Regions from separate parts of the Mesorhizobium australafricanum genome, predicted to be linked through region 3. Evidence: predicted binding sites of a transcription regulator. Region 3 holds the regulator's gene; each other region holds the start of a gene.

Region 1 (6,369 bases), on a different contig from region 3:
GCCTCCATCGGGTCGTTGGTGGTGCGCTTGTCGTTCTTGATGAACTTGTGCCAGTCGTCGATGAACTTCTTGTTCGCCGGCGTGTCGATGCTTTCGAAGTAGTTCCAGGCGGCGAGGTGGCCGACCAGAGGCGCGGTGTCGAGGCCCGCCAGTTCTTCCTCGCCGACCGAGAAGGCCATGACCGGAATGTCCTCGGCCTTGATGCCCTGGTTGCCGAGTTCCTTGTAGAACGGCACGTTGGCGTCGCCGTTGACGGTCGAGACGACCGCGGTCTTCTTGCCGGCGGAGCCGAACTTCTTGATCGCCGAGACCTCGGTCTGCCAGTCGGAGAAGCCGAACGGCGTGTAGTTGACCATGATGTCCTCGGCCGGCACCCCCTTCGCCTTCAGATATGCTTCGAGGATCTTGTTGGTGGTGCGCGGATAGACGTAGTCGGTGCCTTCGAGCACCCAGCGCTTCACCGAGCCGCCGTCAGCACTCATCAGATAGTCGACGGCCGGGATGGCCTGCTGGTTCGGCGCCGCACCCGTGTAGAACACGTTGCGCTCGCTCTCCTCGCCCTCATACTGGACGGGATAGAACAGGATGTTGTCGAGCTCGCTGAAAACCGGCAGCACCGATTTGCGCGACACCGAAGTCCAGCAGCCGAACACCGCCGCCACCTTGTCCTTCGAGATCAGCTCACGCGCCTTTTCAGCGAAAAGCGGCCAATTGGACGCCGGGTCGACGACCACCGCCTCGAGCTTCTTGCCGAGCAGGCCGCCCTTGGCGTTCTGCTCTTCGATCAGCATCAGCATGACGTCTTTCAGTGTCGTCTCCGAAATCGCCATGGTCCCCGACAGCGAATGGAGGATGCCGACCTTGATCGTGTCGTCAGCCGCCTTGGCGGGAGCCGACATCGACAGCCCGGCAGCGATCACGCCGGCCGAAAACATTTTTGTTATTGTCGAGAAATTACCCCTCATATTGCACACTCCCAAGCTGGTGTTTTGCATCGCAATATAACTGTGCAAGTGACGTGCCAAACGAGGAGGAGCGGCAGCGACTCGTTGGATAGCGCAGGATTTACAGATACTTATCCTGTAGCCGTCAAACAGTTCGGATTGCTGCAATGCGCAAAAGTTGAGAAAAGTTTACGCAACACTGCCTAGATTTTGCCCATACGGTAAAAATGCCTATGTTTTCACCAGCTTCGGACAATGCCTGATCTGCACCGGGTTGCGGGCGTACAGCGAAATGGGGCAAGGTCGCCGCGCAAACGAGAGATATCATGGCCTCACGCATTATCCTGGGTCTCCTGCTTCTCCTGTCCGCCGCCGGCGGCGCGCGAGCCGATTTCGCCGACGGCAAGCTGCCCGACGGCACCTATCACTGCGAGGTCTACCTGCTCGGCCTGTTCCTCAATCTGGGCGACATCACCATCAAGGGCAGCCTTTATAGCGGTCCGGTGACCTTCGGCGCCGCGCCGCAGGCCTACGACTACCAGATGAACCCGAACGGCGAGATCAGCTGGCTTGGTCCGCTGGGCGGCTACACCAGCGGCGGCAATTCTATTTCGATGACCCAGGCGACGTTGGATGATCCAAGCGGCCCTTCCTTCGACATCATCATGAAGCAGCAGGACGGCGCCTTCACGGCCTCGACCTGCACCAGAAGATAGCCGTCGATCGGCCCATCGCTCAGCCGCTGGGCCGCCGCCCGAAACAATAGCGCGCTCCATGTCATCGGGATGTTGTCGAAGCGCCTTAGGCAGCGCGTGTCGTCAACATCCACCGAGAGGCAGACACGATGGCCAACTCCCCGTCTTCATCCTCCCCTGTTATCCGCGACGTCATTGCCGCGCGCGTCTCACGCCGCGAACTCCTCAAGAGCGGCCTCGCTTCCGGCGCGTTGATTGCCGGCGGCAGCTTTGTCGGCTCCTTGTTTGCCGGCGAAACACATGCCGCGGCCGCTCAATCCACCCTCGGTTTTCCCGAGCTGAAGCGGGTCTACGACAAGACCCATGCCGCCGCCGAGGGTTATGAAACCACCATCGTCGCCCGTTGGGGCGATCCGCTCGCGGCCGGCCTGGCCGAATTCGACGGCAACAAGGTCGCGGCGGAAGAGCAAGAAAAGCGCTTCGGCTACAATTGCGACTACATCGCCTTCATGCCTCTGCCCAAGGATTCGGTGAACTCCGACCACGGCCTGCTCTGCGTCAACAACGAATACATCTCGCCGAACATGATGTTCCCCGGCATGACCGAGGACGACGCCGGCAAGACGATGACCAGGGAACAGGTCGATCTCGGCCTCGCCGCCATGGGCCATTCGATCGTCGAGGTGATGCTGAAGGACGGCAAGTGGCAGACCGTCGAGGACAGCCCGCTCAACCGCCGCATCACCGCCAACACCGAGATGGTTGTCTCCGGCCCAGTCGCCGGCCATGCGCTGATGCAGACCTCGGCCGACGCCAGCGGCCGCAAGATCTTAGGCACCAGCTACAATTGCAGCGGCGGCGTCACGCCCTGGGGCACGGTGCTGACCTGCGAGGAAGGCGTGTCCGACCTGTTCGGCGGCGACCCGAAGAAAGCGCCGACCGCCGATGTTCTCGACCGCTACGGCTTCGACGGCTCCGACATCTACGGCCGCGGCCGCTTCCACGACCGCTTCAACATCGACAAGGAGCCGAACGAACCGAACCGCTTCGACTGGGTCGTCGAGATCGACCCCTATGATCCGCAGTCGAAGCCGGTGAAGCGCAGCGCACTCGGCCGCATGTCGCACGAAGCCTCGACCGTTATGCGCAACAAGGACGGCCGCATCGTCGTCTATATGGGCGACGACGACTATTTCGAATACATGTACCGTTTCGTCTCGGCCAAGCCTTACGACCCGGCCAACCCCGCTTCGGCCAAGGACCTGCTGGACGACGGCGTGCTCTCGGTGGCGCGTTTCGATGCCGACGGCTCGATGAGTTGGTTGCCGCTGGTCCACGGCCAGGGCAAGCTTACCGCCGACAACGGCTTCGCCGACCAGGCCGAGGTGTTGTTGAAGACCCGCCTTGCCGCCGACGCGGTCGGCGCCACGCCGATGGACCGGCCCGAAGATATCGAGACCAACCCGGTCACCGGCCGCGTCTATGCCGTCATGACCAAGAACAAGAAGCGCGACGAATCCAAAGTCAATCCGGCCAACACGCGGCCGGAAAACCTCTGGGGCCACATCGTCGAGCTGATCCCGCCAGGCGGCCGCGGCGTTGACGCCGACCACACCGCCGACAAATATGCCTGGGACCTGTTCGTGCTCTGCGGCAATCCCAAGGATGCCAAGATCGGCGCCACCTTCCACCCGGACACGTCCGACAATGGCTGGTTCGTCTGCCCCGACAACATCACCTTCGATCCTGCCGGTCGTCTGTGGGTAGCGACCGACGGCGCCAATGATTTCGACCTGCCGGACGGCGTCTATGGCGTCGACACCGAAGGCGCGGCGCGTGGCCTGCCAAAACTGCTCTTCACCTGCCCGCACGGTGCCGAGGCGACCGGCCCCTGCTTTACGCCTGACGGCACGACGCTGTTCCTCTCGGTCCAGCATCCGTCGGAGGATGCCGAGACACTCGACAAGGCGCAGTCGCTTTGGCCCGATTTCAAGGACGGCCAGCCTCCGCGCCCATCGGTCGTCGCCATCCGCCGCAAGGACGGCCAACCGGTCGGCGCCTGAGGCGAGCGCAACCGACAAAAAAGGCGCGGAACCCTCTCGGGTCCCGCGCCAGCAGGCAGTCGGGAGGTCAAATGGTTTTCGCCGACATTTGGGCGGCGATGTAGTCGGCCTGGCGGATCGCCAGCGTCACGATGGTCAGCGTCGGGTTCTCCGCGCCGCCGCTGGTGAACTGGCTGCCGTCGGAGACGAACAGGTTCTTGATGTCGTGTGACTGGCCATGCTTGTTGACGACGCCGTCCTGCGGCTTCTCGCTCATCCGGTTGGTGCCGAGATTGTGGGTCGAGGGGTAAGGCGGCGTCGGGAAGGTCCGTGTCGCGCCGACCGCGGCGTAGAGCGCCTGGCCTCGGCTGTAGGCATGGTCGCGCATGGCCGTGTCGTTGGCATGGTCGTCGAAATGGACATCGGCGATCGGCATGCCGTGCTCGTCCTTTTCGTCCTTGTGCAGCGTGATGCGGTTCTCCTCGCGCGGCATGTCCTCGCCGACGATCCACAGACCCGCCATATGGTCATAATGGTCGAGCGCCGTGGTGAAGGAACGGCCCCAGCCGCCGGGGTTGAGGAAGGCCGCCATGAACGGCAGGCCGAGCGACAGCGTCTCCATCTCATAGCCGCCGACGAAGCCGCGTGAGGGATCATGGCGCGCCTCGTCGCGGATGATGCCGGCCATCGTGGTGCCGCGATACATGTGCACCGGCTTGTCGAAGATGGCGTAGACCGAGCCGGTGGTGTGTCGCATGTAGTTCTTGCCCACCTGGCCGGACGAGTTGGCAAGCCCATGCGGGAATCTGGACGACTCCGAATTGAGCAGCAGGCGCGGACTCTCGATCGAATTGCCGGCTACCGCGACGATGCGGGCCTTCTGCTCCTGCAGCTTGCCGTCCTTGTCGGCATAGACGACGCCGGTCACCTTGCCCGAAGCATCATGATTGATCTTGATCACCATCGAATTCGGCCGCACCTCCAGATGGCCGGTCGCTTCGCCCTTCGGGATCTCGGTGTAGAGCGTCGACCATTTGGCGCCCCATTTGCAACCCTGGAAGCAGAAGCCGGTCTGCTGGCAGGAATTGCGGTCGTCGCGCTGCACCGAATTGATGGCCATGTTGCCGGTGTGGCACTCCTTGTAGCCCAGCTTGTCGGCGCCGGCCTTGAGCACCTTGAAGTTGTTGTTGCCCGGCAGCCGCGGCCAGTCGTTGGTGCCCGTGACGCCCATCTTGGCTTCGGCCTTGGCGTAATAGGGCTCCATCTCGGCGAGTGTCACCGGCCAGTCGAGCAGGTTCGCGCCCTTGACCTTGCCGTAGGTGGTGGCCGCCTTGAACTCATGCTCCTGGAAGCGCAGCGAGGCGCCAGCCCAGTGCGTCGTCGAGCCGCCGACCGACTTGACGATCCAGGCCGGCAGGTTCGGGAAATCCTTGGCCACACGCCAGTCGCCCGAGGTGGTGCGCTTGTCCTTCCAGGCGAGTTGAGCAAAGGAATCCCACTCGTCGTTGATGAAGTCCTCATATTCGTGGCGGGCGCCCGCTTCGAGGATGACGACGTCGATGCCTTTCTGCGCCAGTTCATTGCCGAGCGTGCCGCCGCCGGCGCCGGAGCCGATGATGACGACCACGCCGTCGTTCTTGAGATCAAATGATGCTGCCATGGTTTCCTCCCATGAAATCTATCGAAAAGCGGTTCGGGACAGAGCGGCCTACAGCCACTCGATGTCATTAAAGCCGCGCGCGATGTAGCCGCCCTTGGAGTAGGACTCGCCTTCGTAACCGAAGATCGGCCACACCTCCTTCTGGTTGTAGAGGCTGACGACGAGGCCGCCGCGCACCGCCTGGAAGAACGGCGTCTTCTCGATGCCGGTGAGCAGCGCGACCCGCTCCTCTTCCCAGCCAAGCCCGCGATAGCCGCCCTTGCCGGCCTTCTTGTCGAGTTCGGCAATACCCTTCTCGATCAGTTCCTTGTGGGCCGGGTCCTTTGCGGCTGTCTCGTCATGGCCCTTGACGGCGATGGCGTAATATTTGTCCGGCACCTGGTCGTGCGGATAAATGTCGCGCGCCACCTGGATAAGCGTCGCCATCGTCTCGGGCTTCAGCGCCGAGGTTTCCAGACCCCAGGCATGCTCCGGGCTGATGACGGCGCTGCCTGAGATGATGAGCAGCGCGCCCGCGCCGCCGCGCTTGAGAAGCTCGCGCCGCGAAAGGCCGGGCTTCTTCTCGTAGCCCGGTTTCTTCTCGTAGACTGTAACCATGATTTCCTCCCTGCTTGCTGTTCGCACCCCGAAGAGTGCCGTTGCTGGCGCCGCGCCGGTCCGCGCGGCGGAATGTCCCCTACTGGAAGCGCCCTGCGCGCTGCAGGACCTCGATCTTGTAGCCGTCGGGATCCTCGATGAAGAAGAAGCGGGCAAGCAGTTGCCCGTCGCGGTTGAACTCGACGATCTTCTTCGGATTGAAACCGAGCGCGCCGATCCGGTCGTGCTCGCTGTCGAGATCGGCGACCGAGACAGCGAGATGGCCGTAGCCGTCGCCCAGCGCATAAGGCTCGGTGCGCCCCTTGTTCACGGTCAGCTCCACCTCGAACGGCGAGTCGGCGTTGCTGAGATAGATGAGCGTGAAGGTCTCGAAATCGAGCCGCTGCGCCACGTCGAGGCCGAAGGCCTTGTTGTAGAAATCGACGGACCGT
Region 2 (6,369 bases), on a different contig from region 3:
TCGGGGTCGAGCGCCGAGGTGATCTCGTCGAGCAGCAGGATTTTCGGTTCCATGGCCACCGCGCGGGCAATGCCGACGCGCTGCTGCTGGCCCCCGGAAAGCTCGGCGGGCAGGCTGTCGGCCTTGTGGCCGAGGCCGACGCGGCTCAGCCAATGTTCGGCGATCGAGCGCGCTTCCGTACTGCTCTTGCCGCGCACCTTGGTCAGGCCAAGCATGATGTTGCCGGCCGCCGTCAGATGCGGGAACAGGTTGAAGCTCTGGAACACCATGCCGGTCTCGGCGCGCATAGCGGCCAAGTCGCGCTCGCTGCGCCGCTGGCGGGTGCCGGAGTTGCGAGCAGGACCGGGGCGAAAACCGACCTCCTTGCCGTCGATGCGGATTGAGCCGCTGTCATAGCTTTCGAGGAAGTTGACACAGCGCAGCAGCGTGGTCTTGCCGCTGCCGGACGGGCCGATGACGGTGACCACTTCGCCCTTCGCAACCGTCAGGCTGACCGAGCGCAGCACCTCGACCGAGCCGAAGGACTTCGAGACCTCGGCAATATCGAGAAGCGCGGTGCTGTTGTTCGAACTGGTGGCCATCGGCTTAGTCCCGGATGAAAGCGAAGCGCCGTTCCAGCCGCCGGCTGGCGGAGGAAAGCGCATAGTTGACGGCGAAATAGATGAGCGCGCCGAGGATATAGAGCGGCATCGCCTCATAGGTGCGGCCGATCACCTGGTTGATCGCCTGCATCAGGTCGGTGATGCCGAGCAGCGAGACCAGCGCGCTGCCCTTGACCGCATCGGTGACGCCGTTGATCCAGGGCGGCAGGAAGCGGCGGAAAGCCTGCGGGAAGATGACGTAGGCGAGGCGCTGGCGGAAGGTCAGGCCGATCGCCATCGCCGCTTCCGACTGGCCTTTCGGAATGGAGCCGACGGCGCCGCGCAGATATTCGACGACCTGGGCGGTCTTGAACAAGGTCAGCGCCAGCACCGCGGCCCAGAAGGACTGCAGGTGAACGCCGACCGCGGGCAGGCCGTAATAGACGAAGAAGATCAGCACCAGGATCGGGATGCCGCGGATGGTGTCTGAGAAGATGCGCACGGCCCAGCGCACCGGCGCGGGTCCATAGACCAGGCCGACGCCGAGTATGACACCGGCGATCAGCGACAGCATCACGACCAGGAGCGATACCCAGAGCGTCAGCGCGAAGCCTTGGGCGAGGAACGGCAGGGCGTAGGCGATCTGACCGAACATCTCAGCGTGCCGTCCTGTACCAGCGCTCGACCAGCCGCAGCGCGAAGAGCAAGGCGTAGCCCGTCACCAGATACATTGCCGTCACGACGAGATAGACCTCGACGATGCGGAAGGTGTTGAAGTTGATCCACTGCGCGCCATAGGTCAGCTCCGGCACGGAGATGACGGAAGCGACGGACGTGTCCTTGAACAGCGAGATGAAGGTGTTCGACAGCGCCGGCAGCGTTATGCGCATCATCGTCGGCAGGCGCACATGCAGCAGCCGCTGCCAGGGCGTCAGCCCGATCGCCTTGCCGGCGTCGAGCTGGCCGCGCGGCACGGCTTCCAGGCCGGAGCGGAACACCTCGACCAGATAGGCGCCGCTATAGAGAGCGAGCGTCGCGACGAAAGAGGTCTGCGCGCTGTAGGCGAGATCGACGACCGTCGGCAGGCCGTAGAAGACCAGATAGACCAGCAGGATCAACGGCACGTTGCGGATGAATTCGACGTAAGCCGCGATGATGCCGCGCACCACGCGTCCGGCCGAGACATACCAGACCGCCAGCACCAGGCCGATGACGATGCCGATGGCGATCGAGATCACGGCGAGCTCGAGGCTGAGCAGCAGGCCGCCCCACAGCTTGTCGAAATGCCGCCAGATCAGGTTGAAGTTGAGCGTATAGCCCATGCGCCTCTCTCGGTGCCGAGCGCTTCAAGGATAGGCTGCGAGGGAAGAACGCTCAAGGCGCTCTTCCCTCGGCTGGGTCAGATGACCGGGAAGCCGGGATGGCGTGCCGGCGGCTCCTGGCCGAAATAGTCCTTGAAGGCGGCGTCGTAGAGCGCCGTCTCATGGCCGAACATGGCGATGGTGAAGGTCTGATTGACATAGGTCAGCCAGTCGAGGTCGCCTTGCCTGACGGCCGCGCCGTAAAGCATCGAGTACCAGCTCTTGCCGGCGTCGAAATACTTGTCCGGGTTGCGCGAGGCGAGCCAGCGAACTGTCGAGAGGTCGACCGCGGCGGCGTCGACGCGCTTCGATTCCAGCGCCTGCAGCACGTTGGCCTGGGTGTCGATCTGCATCACCTGCGCCTGCGGCAAGGCGAAATGCACCGAGCTTTCGGCGTCGACGTTCTGCAGGATCGAGATGCGTGTTGCGGCGCCGTTGGCCAAGAGCTTGTCGAAGGTCTTGTTCTCGGAGCCGGGCAGCGTCAGCAGCGCGACGCCTTCGACATAGTAGGGTCGCGAGAAGTGGATCAACTGCGAGCGCTGCGCCGTCATGGTCATGAACTGGATGGTGATGTCGACCTTGTTGGTCGTCACATTCGGGATGCGCTGCGCCGGATCCTGCATGACGAATTCGACCTTGGTCGGGTCGTCGAAGAGGCCCTTGGCGAGGATGCGGCCCATGGTGATGTCCATGCCGACGAGCTCGCCGGCATCGTTCTCGAAATGCCACGGCGCGTTGGTGCTGCCGGTGCCGACGATCAGCTTGCCGCGATCGAGCGCGGTGCGCAGCACGCTGTCGGACGCGGCTTGCGCCGCCGCCTTCTCGGCGCTGATTGCGGTGAGCGCGCCGGCGGTGGCCAGTCCCGCCATTCCCAGTTTCAGAAAATCACGTCTGCCGGATGTGTCGTTCACGGCGACCTCCTTTGATGGTTTGTTCCCCAATGCAGCAGAGATACGCATCGCAATGGCGATTGTCTCTTACAAGAGACGTGTGTATCCTGTACAAGACAGATACTAGCATCAGGAATCAGCAATGCAAGATAGTGAAATGCTGAGCGTGTGGCCGACCGAGGGCGCCGGTGAAGAGCGGCCGGCGGGCTCGCGCGAGAAGGGCCTCAACAGGGTCTTGAACATGCTGGAGTTCCTGCATGCCAACCAGCGCGCGATCGGCATCGGCGAGCTGGCCAAAGGGCTCAACGCGCCCCGCTCGACGACCTACACGCTGGTGCGCGAGCTGGTCGAAGCCGGGCTGCTTGAAATGGCCGGCGACGGCAACCGCGTTTATTTCGGCAAGAAGCTCTATCTTTATGGAATGGCCTATATGCGCGGCAACGATCTGCTCAGGCGCGGCCGCCAGGAGGTCGACACGCTGTCGCGCGAGACCGGCGAGACCTCGGAGCTCTGCATGCTGCAGAGCGGCCGCTACACGATTGTCCATTCCAGCCCTGGCACCAGGCCGTTCCGCATCAGCTCGGCTACCGGCCTGCAGATCCCGCTGCCCTGGACTGCGTCGGGCCGGCTGCTGCTTGCCGGCCTCGATCGCGGCCGGATCGAGGCGATGGTCACGGAAGACGACCTCGTGCTGCCGGATGGCCGCAAGCTCGTGCTCGAGGACTTCATCGACGACATCGCGCGGGCGCGCGTCACCGGCTATTGCGTCACGTCAGGCCTGGTCGATGCCTACACCAAATGCCTTGCGGCGCCCGTCTTCTCGGCTCCCGGCAAGGTCGAGGCGACGATGTGCCTGGTGGTGCCGATCGACACGTCCGGGGAACGGACCGGCGAACTTCTTACCGTGCTGCGCGAGCGCGCGGCGCGGCTTTCGATCTCGTGACGGAGAGGGGCGGTTAGAGCAATTCCAGGAAAAGTGCGTTCCGGTTTTCCGTCCGGAATTGCGCAATCCGCTAATGCATGTCGCCCAGAAGTGTGCAGCGGTTCTGGGACAACGACATGCATCAAAACAAAGACTTAAAGCGCGTCGCCTGAGTCCGGTTCAGCGCGACGCGCTTTAGGCGATGATGTCGGGAATGATGCGGTCTTCCAGCGCCGAGAGCCGGTCTTTCAGCATCAGCTTCTTCTTCTTCATGCGCTGGATCTGAAGCGGGTCGCAGCCCGTGGCGATCATCGCGTTGATGGCGGCGTCAAAATCGGCGTGTTCCTGTTTGAGCCGGGAAAATTCGAGGCGTATTTCAGCCTGTTCCTGTTCGGACATTATCTACCGTTTAGCGTATGCATCGCCCAATCGGGCTGTCTGGGCGGGGCCGGTTGGGCTTGTCTGTTTGTGACCGGCGCGCAGCCCTTATCACATTTCACTTTGTCGTGGAATGCTACCACGTGGCATTCGACATCGAGATCGGTTGGTGGCAAACTGTCATTGTGCCGTCACAGTCGCAACCTGCGGTGGATGCGCCCGCGATGGCTGCAATCGAGGAAACCATGAAAGGGAGAACCAATCATGTCTCTTGCGTCCCATCTTGATGAGCTGCAGCGGAAACACGGTGACATCGAGCGTGAGATCACCGATGCGATGAACCATCCATCGGTCGACGACCTCGAAATCGTGAATCTCAAGCGACGCAAGCTGGCAATCAAGGACGAGATTGAAAAGCTGAAGGGAAGCCCGACGACACACTGAAGCTCCTCTGAGTAAACGTCGCCGCACCCGCCGCGGTGATCTCTCCGGTGGCAAGAAATGCCACCGGCACGGTCTTTTACACTGACATCACCTGACCGTTTGGGCGTGCAGCGTGCGGCCCGGCTTGCTTCGCTGACCCGCACGGGGAGCGATCAGGCGCGGCCGATTTGCCGACCTTGCCTGACGCTTGCCATTGACAAGCCATCTTTGCTCCGCCACCTCATGCCCGGAACTCCCAGATGAAGGCGGCCGGCATGACCGGATATTTTTCTTCTCCTTTCCCGCGGCGCATGTCGGTCGGCGTGTCGGTCGGCGGCGTGATGGTCGGCGGCGGCGCGCCGGTCGTCGTGCAGTCGATGACCAATACCGACACGGCCGATGTCGACCGGACCGTCGCCCAGGTGGCGGCGCTGCATCGCGCCGGCTCGGAAATCGTGCGCATCACCGTCGACCGCGACGAGAGCGCCGCGGCGGTGCCGCGCATCCATGAGCGGCTGTTGCGGCTCGGCGTCGATGTGCCGCTGGTCGGCGACTTCCACTATATCGGCCACAAGCTGCTTGCCGATCACCCGGCCTGCGCCGAGGTGCTGGCGAAATACCGCATCAATCCCGGCAATGTCGGCTTCAAGGAAAAGAAGGACCGCCAGTTCGCCGCGATCGTCGAAATGGCGATCAAGCATGACAAGCCTGTGCGCATCGGCGTCAACTGGGGCTCGCTCGACCAGGAGCTGCTGACCCGGCTGATGGACGAAAACCAGGACAAGGGTTTTCCACTGACGGCGCAGGAAGTCACGCGCGAGGCGATCGTCCAGTCGGCGATCCTGTCGGCCGAGATGGCGGAAGAGATCGGGCTTGGCCGCGACAAGATCATCCTGTCGGCCAAGGTCAGCGGCGTGCAGGATCTGATCGCGGTCTATACCGAGCTTGCCACCCGCTCCAATCACGCGCTGCATCTCGGCCTGACCGAGGCCGGCATGGGCACCAAGGGCATCGTCGCCTCATCCGCCGCCATGGGCATCCTCCTGCAGCAGGGTATCGGCGACACGATCCGTATCTCGCTGACGCCGGAGCCGAATGGCGACCGCACGCGCGAGGTGCAGGTGTCGCAGGAACTCCTGCAGACCATGGGCTTCCGGCAGTTCGTGCCGATCGTCGCGGCTTGCCCCGGCTGCGGCCGCACGACGTCCACCGTGTTCCAGGAACTTGCCCAGAACATCCAGGCCGACCTCAGGAAGAACATGCCGGTCTGGCGCGAGAAATATCCAGGTGTCGAGAACCTCAAGGTCGCGGTGATGGGCTGCATCGTCAACGGCCCCGGCGAATCCAAGCATGCAGATATCGGCATATCGCTGCCCGGCACCGGCGAGACGCCGACGGCGCCTGTCTTCATCGACGGCAAGAAGGCGGCGACGCTGCGCGGTCCATCCATCGCGCAGGATTTCGAGAAGATGGTCGGCGACTATATCGAGCAGCGGTACGGACACGGCAAAGCCGCCGCGGAATGAGTTGATGCAGCGTTTCCTGAAGGCAACGCTGCTCTTGCTTTTCGTGCTGATCCTTGCCGGTCAGGCGTTCGCCGATCCGCCGCAGTCGCAATCGGCCGCAAAACGGCTGCTTTCCCGCGTCTGCGATCTGATCGAGATCCAGGCCCAGCAGAATGGCCTGCCGAAGGATTTCTTCGCCCGGCTGATCTGGAAGGAGAGCCGCTTCGATCCGAACGCGGTAAGCCCGGTGGGCGCCGAAGGCATTGCGCAATTCATGCCCGGGACCGCCAAGATGCGCGGCCTGGCCAA
Region 3 (6,369 bases):
GCATGAAAACCACCGAAAGGCAGGCGACGATGCCGACGGCCCAGCTCCATCTGGCGCCGATCGAGCCCGCCGGGCCGCCGCCCATCAGCTGGAAGGTAGCGTCGAGCGGCGCCACCGTCTGGCCGCTGGTGACCCACCAGGCAGCACCCCGCCATACCAGCAGTCCGCCCAGCGTCACGATGAAGGCCGGCACTTCGAGATAGGCGATGATGAAGCCCTGGAAGGCGCCGATGAGCAGGCCGAGCGCCAGGCCGATCAGCAACGCCAGGATCCAGATCCAGGGATTGCCCAATTCAAGCCCGACGAAGCGCACCAGGAAATGCACCTGGGCAAAGCCCATGACCATGCCGATCACGCCTTCGGCCGATCCGACCGACAGGTCGATGTTGCGCGTGACGATGACCAGCACCATGCCGGAGGCCATGATCGCCACGGCCGAAGTCTGCACCGACAGGTTCCAGAGATTGCGCGGCGTCAGGAAGGTGCGGCTGTCGAAGTCGAGCGGATTGACGCCAAGGCGCAGGCTGGAGATGACATGCAGCCCGGTCCAGATCAGGAGCAGCGCGCCGATCATGCCGAGCATGCGTGTGTCGAGCTCGGTTGCCTTCAGGAACCGGGCGGCGGCGCTTAGTTCCGATGCACGCGCGGTGTCTGCCTGTGAGGGAGACGTCGTGTCGGTCATGATTTCCTCCCGCCGGCTTGCCCGTCTGGCGCGGATGCCGGAGCCAAGCCTAGAAGCTATCCGCCAGAGGCGGAAACACAAATCTTATTGAAAAAACGCCGCGGCTTTGAAGCAATTCCAGGAAAAGTGTTTGACGGTTTTCCGTCCGGAATTGCGGCGGTTAAAGGGCCGGGAGGTTCAATGGCAAAACACTGAACCCTCCCGGCGCCGCGGCGCAAGTGTTGAGATCGAACGTCGGCAAAGCTTAGTTGCAGACCTTGACGCTGCCGGCGGCAACGCCTGCGCAAACCTCGTCCTTCTTGATCCAGCCAGCGTCGATGACGACGTTGAGATTGTCCTTGGTGATGGCGATCGGGGTCAGGAACAGCGACTTGACGGTGTTGCCGCCGGGCGTCGTGAAGTCCTTGGCGCCGGCGATGTCGGCCATCTTCTTGCCGTCGGCGAGCTGCGAGGCGATCTCCGCGGCGTTCTTGCCGAGCTCGCGCGCGTCCTTCCACACCGACACGGTCTGCGTGCCGAGCGCGATGCGGTTGAGCGCCGCGTGGTCGCCGTCCTGGCCCGAGACCGGAACGGTGCCGGCCAGGCCTTGAGCCGTCAGCGCCGCGACGACGCCGCCGGCGGTGCCGTCATTGGCCGCCACGACCGCATCGACCTTGTTGTCGTTGGCGGTCAGGAACTGCTCCATGTTCTTCTGCGCGTTGGCGGGCAGCCAGCCGTCGGTATAGGCCTCGCCGACATTCTTGATCTTGCCGCTGTCGATGGCTTCCTTCAGCACTTCCATCGAGCCCGAGAACAGGAAGTCGGCGTTCGGATCGGCGCCCGAGCCCTTGATGAAGACGTAGTTGCCTTCAGGCTTGGCCTTGAACACCTCGCGGGCCTGCATGCGGCCGACTTCCTTGTTGTCGAAGGTCAGGTAGAACACGTCCTTGTTCTCGATCAGGCGGTCGTAGCCGACGACCGGGATTCCTTCATCGAGCGCCTTCTGCACCGCCGGCCCGATCGCCGAGGCATCCTGCGCCAGGATGATCAGCGAGTTGGCGCCCTGCGAGATCAGGCTTTCGACGTCGGTCAGCTGCTTGCCCGGATTGGACTGCGCGTCGGCGGAGATGTACTTGTCGCCCGCGGCCTCGATTGCCTTCTTCATCGCCGCTTCGTCGGTCTTCCAGCGCTCTTCCTGGAAATTCGACCACGAGACGCCGATCACCTTGCCCTTCGCCTCGGCGACCGACGCCAGCGTCAGCGACATGGCAACGCCCGCCAGAATGGCGGCTGCGAATTTCTTCATGATATCCTCCCTGCGCCCTGTGCGGCGCGACCCAGACTGGCCCGAAGGCCGGCACAGAGGCTTTTTTTCGAGCCTCAAAAAAATAGTGATCCAGCGAAACGACGCTGTCAACCGCGATTCTGATGGCCTTTGATGGGTCCCGGCATTTTTTTCGACGTTCGCAATAAATAATGACATCGGCTTTGGCTTCTGCCACTATTGCTGGGGTGTCAGCGACAGGCCATGGCATCATCACAAGGCCGCGATGACCCGGGAGGACGGTGCGAGATAATGTCGGTCGGAATCCGCCACGACGATTTGCGCCGGCGCAACCGCGCCATGGTGATTTCGGCCGTGCGCCGCGCCGGCCAGCCATCGCGGACGGAGATTGCCGCCACCACCGGGCTCAGCCACTCGACCATTTCGGCGATTTCCGCCGATCTGATCCAGGAGGGCATTCTCACCGAGAGCAAGGCCAACGAGCCGACGGCGTTGAAACGCGGCCGCCCGCAGATCGGCCTGGCGCTGAACCCCGAAGCCGCCGCGGTGCTGACCGTGGTGCTGTCGCTGAACTTCCTGTCGGTCGCCGTCATCGACTATGCCGGCCAGGTGATTGCCGAGGAACAGCAGCGCCTGGACACGCTTGTCATGCCGCGCGACGAGCTGATCGGCGCATGCATGGCAATCGTCCGGCGCCGGCTGCAGGATCCCGACCTCGACGTCGGCAGCGTCGCCCGCATCGCCATGGGCATTCAGGGCATCACCGATTCCCGGGCGCGCGCCATGCTGTGGTCGCCGATCACCCCGCTGACCGACATTCCTTTTGCCGACATCCTCGAGAAGGAATTCGGCATCCCCGCCACCATGGAGAACGACTGCAACATGATGGCGGTGGCGCTGCAATGGCGCGATCCCGAGCGCTATCGTGACGATTTCATCGCCATCCTGCTCTCGCACGGCATTGGTATGGGCCTAGTGCTCAAGGGCGCGCTGTTCACCGGCACCCATTCCTCGGGCGGCGAGTTCGGCCATATGATCCATCGTCCGGGCGGCGCGCTTTGCCGGTGCGGCCGCCGCGGCTGCGTCGAGGCCTATGCCGGCAACTATGCGATCTGGCGCAGCGCCATGAAGATGAGCGAGGACGCCGAGCCGGTCGACGTCGGCGACGCCGACATGCGGGCGCTTGCCGCGAAGGCCCGGCAGGAGGACGGTCCGGAGCGGGAGGCGTATCGCCGCGCCGGCGAAGCGCTTGGCTTCGGTCTCGGCAGCCTGTTCGCCCTGATCGATCCGGCGCCTGTCGCCATGGTCGGCGTCAGCGCGGCCGCCTTCGACCTGATCGAGCCGGCGCTGAGAGAAGCGATCGCCCAGACCGCCGGCGGCCAGCACTCGAAATCGATCTCCTTCGACACCGAGCCGAACGAATTGCCGCTCATCCGCGAAGGCTGCGCCGCCCGCGCGCTGACCTTCGTCGACCAGGAGATTTTCGCGCCCGGGGGCCAGGCGAGAGCGGGCAAGCACGTCGCATGAACGGCAGGCTCAAGCGCCGGGATATGCTGAGATTCAGGTCAGGCCGAGTCGAGAATGGTGGATTCCGACAACCGGCCTACGCCGGCCGTAGCCTTCATAGGGCGGAAACACTTATGAGCGCTTCGGCCGGCGAAGGCCGGAACGGAGCGTACTTAAGTACGTGAGTACCGGAAGCGCAGGAAGCCGCCATTCGCAGGCCGGCCTCACCTGAATATCGGCATATCCCTAATCTTCCCTGATCGCATAGCCCGCCCCGCGGATGGTGCGGATGACATCGGGCATGCGGCCGTTGTTGACGGCCTTGCGCAGGCGCCCGACATGCACGTCGACCGTGCGCTCGTCGATATAGATCGTCTCGCCCCAGACATTGTCGAGCAGTTGACTGCGCGAGAATACCCGGCCGGGATGACGCATCATGAATTCGAGCAGCCGGAACTCGGTCGGGCCGAGCCTGATCTCGCTCTTCTTGCGGTAGACGCGATGCGATTCGCGGTCGAGCACGATGTCGCCGACCTTGAGCACGCTGGACAGCACCTCCGGCTTGGCGCGACGCAGCAGCGCCTTGACGCGGGCCATGAACTCCGGCGTCGAGAACGGCTTGACCAGATAGTCGTCGGCGCCGGTCGAGAGGCCGCGCACACGGTCGCTTTCCTCGCCGCGCGCCGTCAGCATGATGATCGGCAGCCGCTCGGTCTCGGGCCGCATCCTGAGGCGCCGGCAAAGCTCGATGCCGGAAACGGCCGGCACCATCCAGTCGAGCACGAGCAGGTCGGGAACGTTTTCCTGAAGGCGGATTTCGGCCTCGTCGCCGCGGGTCACCACTTCGACCTGGTAACCCTCGGATTCGAGATTGTAGCGGAGCAGCACCCCCAGCGGCTCCTCGTCCTCCACCACCATGATGCGTGGCGCGATCATTGCAGGTTACCCTTGTCAGGCCGCCGGCGCCGACATTGCCGTCTCGTCCTGCTTCGGGCGATTCGCGGGCAACTGGATGCCGGTCAGCACATAGTAGGCGTTCTCGGCGATGTTGGTCACATGGTCGCCGATGCGTTCGAGATTCTTGGCGCAGAACAGAAGATGCGTGCAAGCGGTGATGTTGCGCGGATCTTCCATCATATAGGTCAGGAGCTCGCGGAAGACGGAGGTGTATTTGACGTCGATGCGCTCGTCGTCGTTGCGAAGCTTGGCCAGCGCCGTGGCGTCGCCCACCGTATATTCCTGGATCACGGCCTGGACCTGGATCAGCACCAGCTGCGCCATGGAATCGATCGAATGCGTGAGGTCGCGCGGCGCCGCGCTGACGCCGACCGAACCTACGCGCTTGGCGATGTTCTTGGCAAGGTCGCCGATGCGTTCGAGGTCGCCCGCCATGCGGATCGAGCCGACCACGTGGCGAAGATCGTCCGCCATCGGCTGCCGCTTGGCGATGAGCGTGATGGCGCGGTCGTCAAGCTCGCGCTGACGCGCGTCCATGATGGCGTCGTCGGAGACGACGCGCTGCGCCAGCGCATTGTCGGTCTCGAGCAGTGCCCTGGTCGAGGCGCCGACCATGGAGCCTGCGAGATCGCCCATGTCATTGATAAGCCGGCTGATCTGCCTCAAATCCTCGTCGAAGGAGGCGACGGTATGTTCGGCCATAATGATGTCCTCGATGAACTCAGCCGAAGCGGCCGGTGATGTAGTCCTGCGTGCGCTTCTCGCGCGGCGAGGTGAAGATCTTCTCGGTCCGGTCGAACTCCACCAGCTCGCCAAGATACATGAACGCCGTCTGCCGCGACACGCGCGCCGCCTGCTGCATGTTGTGGGTGACGATGACGATCGTGTAGTCGACTTGCAACTCGTCGATCAGCTCTTCGATCTTGGCCGTCGACAGCGGATCGAGCGCCGAGGCCGGTTCGTCGAGCAGGATGACTTCCGGCTTCACCGCCACGGTGCGGGCGATGCACAGGCGCTGCTGCTGACCGCCGGAAAGGCTCAGTCCGCTGGCGTTGAGCTTGTCCTTGACCTCGGTCCAGAGCGCGGCGCGCTTCAGCGCCTGCTCGACGCGGCTGTCCATCTCGGCCTTGCTGATCTTCTCATAGAGCCTGACGCCGAAGGCGATGTTTTCGTAGATCGACATCGGGAACGGCGTCGGCTTCTGGAACACCATGCCGATCTTGGTGCGCAGCAGGTTGAGGTCTTGCGAGCGGTCGAGGATGTTCTTGCCGTCGAGCAGCACCTGCCCTTCCGCGCTCTGCTTCGGATAGAGCTCGTAGATGCGGTTGAGCACGCGCAGCAGCGTCGACTTCCCGCAGCCCGACGGCCCGATAAAGGCGGTCACGCTGCGCTCGGGCAGGGACAGGTTGATGTCCTTCAGCGCCTTCGACTGGCCATAGTAGAAGTTGAGGTTCTTGACCTCGATCTTGGCCTTCTCGACTGTCGTGTCGGCTACGTTCAGGTCGGTGGACAACATCGGTTTCATCTGTCCTCTCTGCGTCCGGTTAGGCTGCGGGCGATGATGCTCAGCCCGAGAACCGTCAGGGTGATTATGAGTGCGCCCGTCCAGGCCAGTTGCTGCCATTCCTCATAGGGGCTGAGAGCGAACTGGAAGATGGTCACCGGCAGGCTGGCCATCGGGGCATTGAGATTGCTCGACCAGAATTGGTTGTTGAGCGCGGTGAAGAGAAGCGGCGCCGTCTCGCCGGAGATGCGGGCGATCGCCAAAAGGATGCCGGTGACGATGCCTGACATTGCCGCGCGATAGGCGACCGAGCGGATCACCACCCAGCGCGGCGCGCCGATGGCGGTGCCCGCCTCGCGCAGCGCGTTGGGCACAAGGTTGAGCATGTCCTCGGTGGTGCGCACCACGACGGGGATCACCAGGATGGACAGCGCGACGGCGCCGGCAATCGCCGAG

Evidence for each region. The regulator PhoB, encoded in region 3, activates phosphate uptake and scavenging genes when phosphate is short. The targets are predictions, from matches to a motif close to TGTCATNNANCTGTCAT.
Region 1: the regulator PhoB is predicted to act here: its motif matches at 1,720-1,736, upstream of RFM98_RS03215 (PhoX family protein).
Region 2: the regulator PhoB is predicted to act here: its motif matches at 4,311-4,327, upstream of RFM98_RS29325 (YdcH family protein).

What each region holds. Positions count from the first base shown of each region.
Region 1 covers NZ_JAVIIT010000001.1:659,191-665,559, reverse strand. Annotated here, with positions in the region: gene urtA (urea ABC transporter substrate-binding protein) at 1-965, opposite strand, end outside; gene RFM98_RS03220 (hypothetical protein) at 1,271-1,660, shown strand; gene RFM98_RS03215 (PhoX family protein) at 1,789-3,702, shown strand; gene RFM98_RS03210 (GMC family oxidoreductase) at 3,770-5,341, opposite strand; gene RFM98_RS03205 (gluconate 2-dehydrogenase subunit 3 family protein) at 5,390-5,938, opposite strand; gene RFM98_RS03200 (VOC family protein) at 6,018-6,369, opposite strand, start outside.
Region 2 covers NZ_JAVIIT010000025.1:44,049-50,417, forward strand. Annotated here, with positions in the region: gene RFM98_RS29295 (amino acid ABC transporter ATP-binding protein) at 1-581, opposite strand, end outside; gene RFM98_RS29300 (amino acid ABC transporter permease) at 586-1,236, opposite strand; gene RFM98_RS29305 (amino acid ABC transporter permease) at 1,238-1,903, opposite strand; gene RFM98_RS29310 (transporter substrate-binding protein) at 1,981-2,853, opposite strand; gene RFM98_RS29315 (IclR family transcriptional regulator) at 2,975-3,775, shown strand; gene RFM98_RS29320 (YdcH family protein) at 3,950-4,153, opposite strand; gene RFM98_RS29325 (YdcH family protein) at 4,397-4,576, shown strand; gene ispG (flavodoxin-dependent (E)-4-hydroxy-3-methylbut-2-enyl-diphosphate synthase) at 4,831-6,081, shown strand; gene RFM98_RS29335 (transglycosylase SLT domain-containing protein) at 6,086-6,369, shown strand, end outside.
Region 3 covers NZ_JAVIIT010000012.1:24,984-31,352, reverse strand. Annotated here, with positions in the region: gene RFM98_RS21750 (sugar ABC transporter permease) at 1-682, opposite strand, end outside; gene xylF (D-xylose ABC transporter substrate-binding protein) at 927-1,967, opposite strand; gene RFM98_RS21740 (ROK family protein) at 2,238-3,473, shown strand; gene phoB (phosphate regulon transcriptional regulator PhoB) at 3,699-4,388, opposite strand; gene phoU (phosphate signaling complex protein PhoU) at 4,404-5,111, opposite strand; gene pstB (phosphate ABC transporter ATP-binding protein PstB) at 5,131-5,934, opposite strand; gene pstA (phosphate ABC transporter permease PstA) at 5,931-6,369, opposite strand, start outside.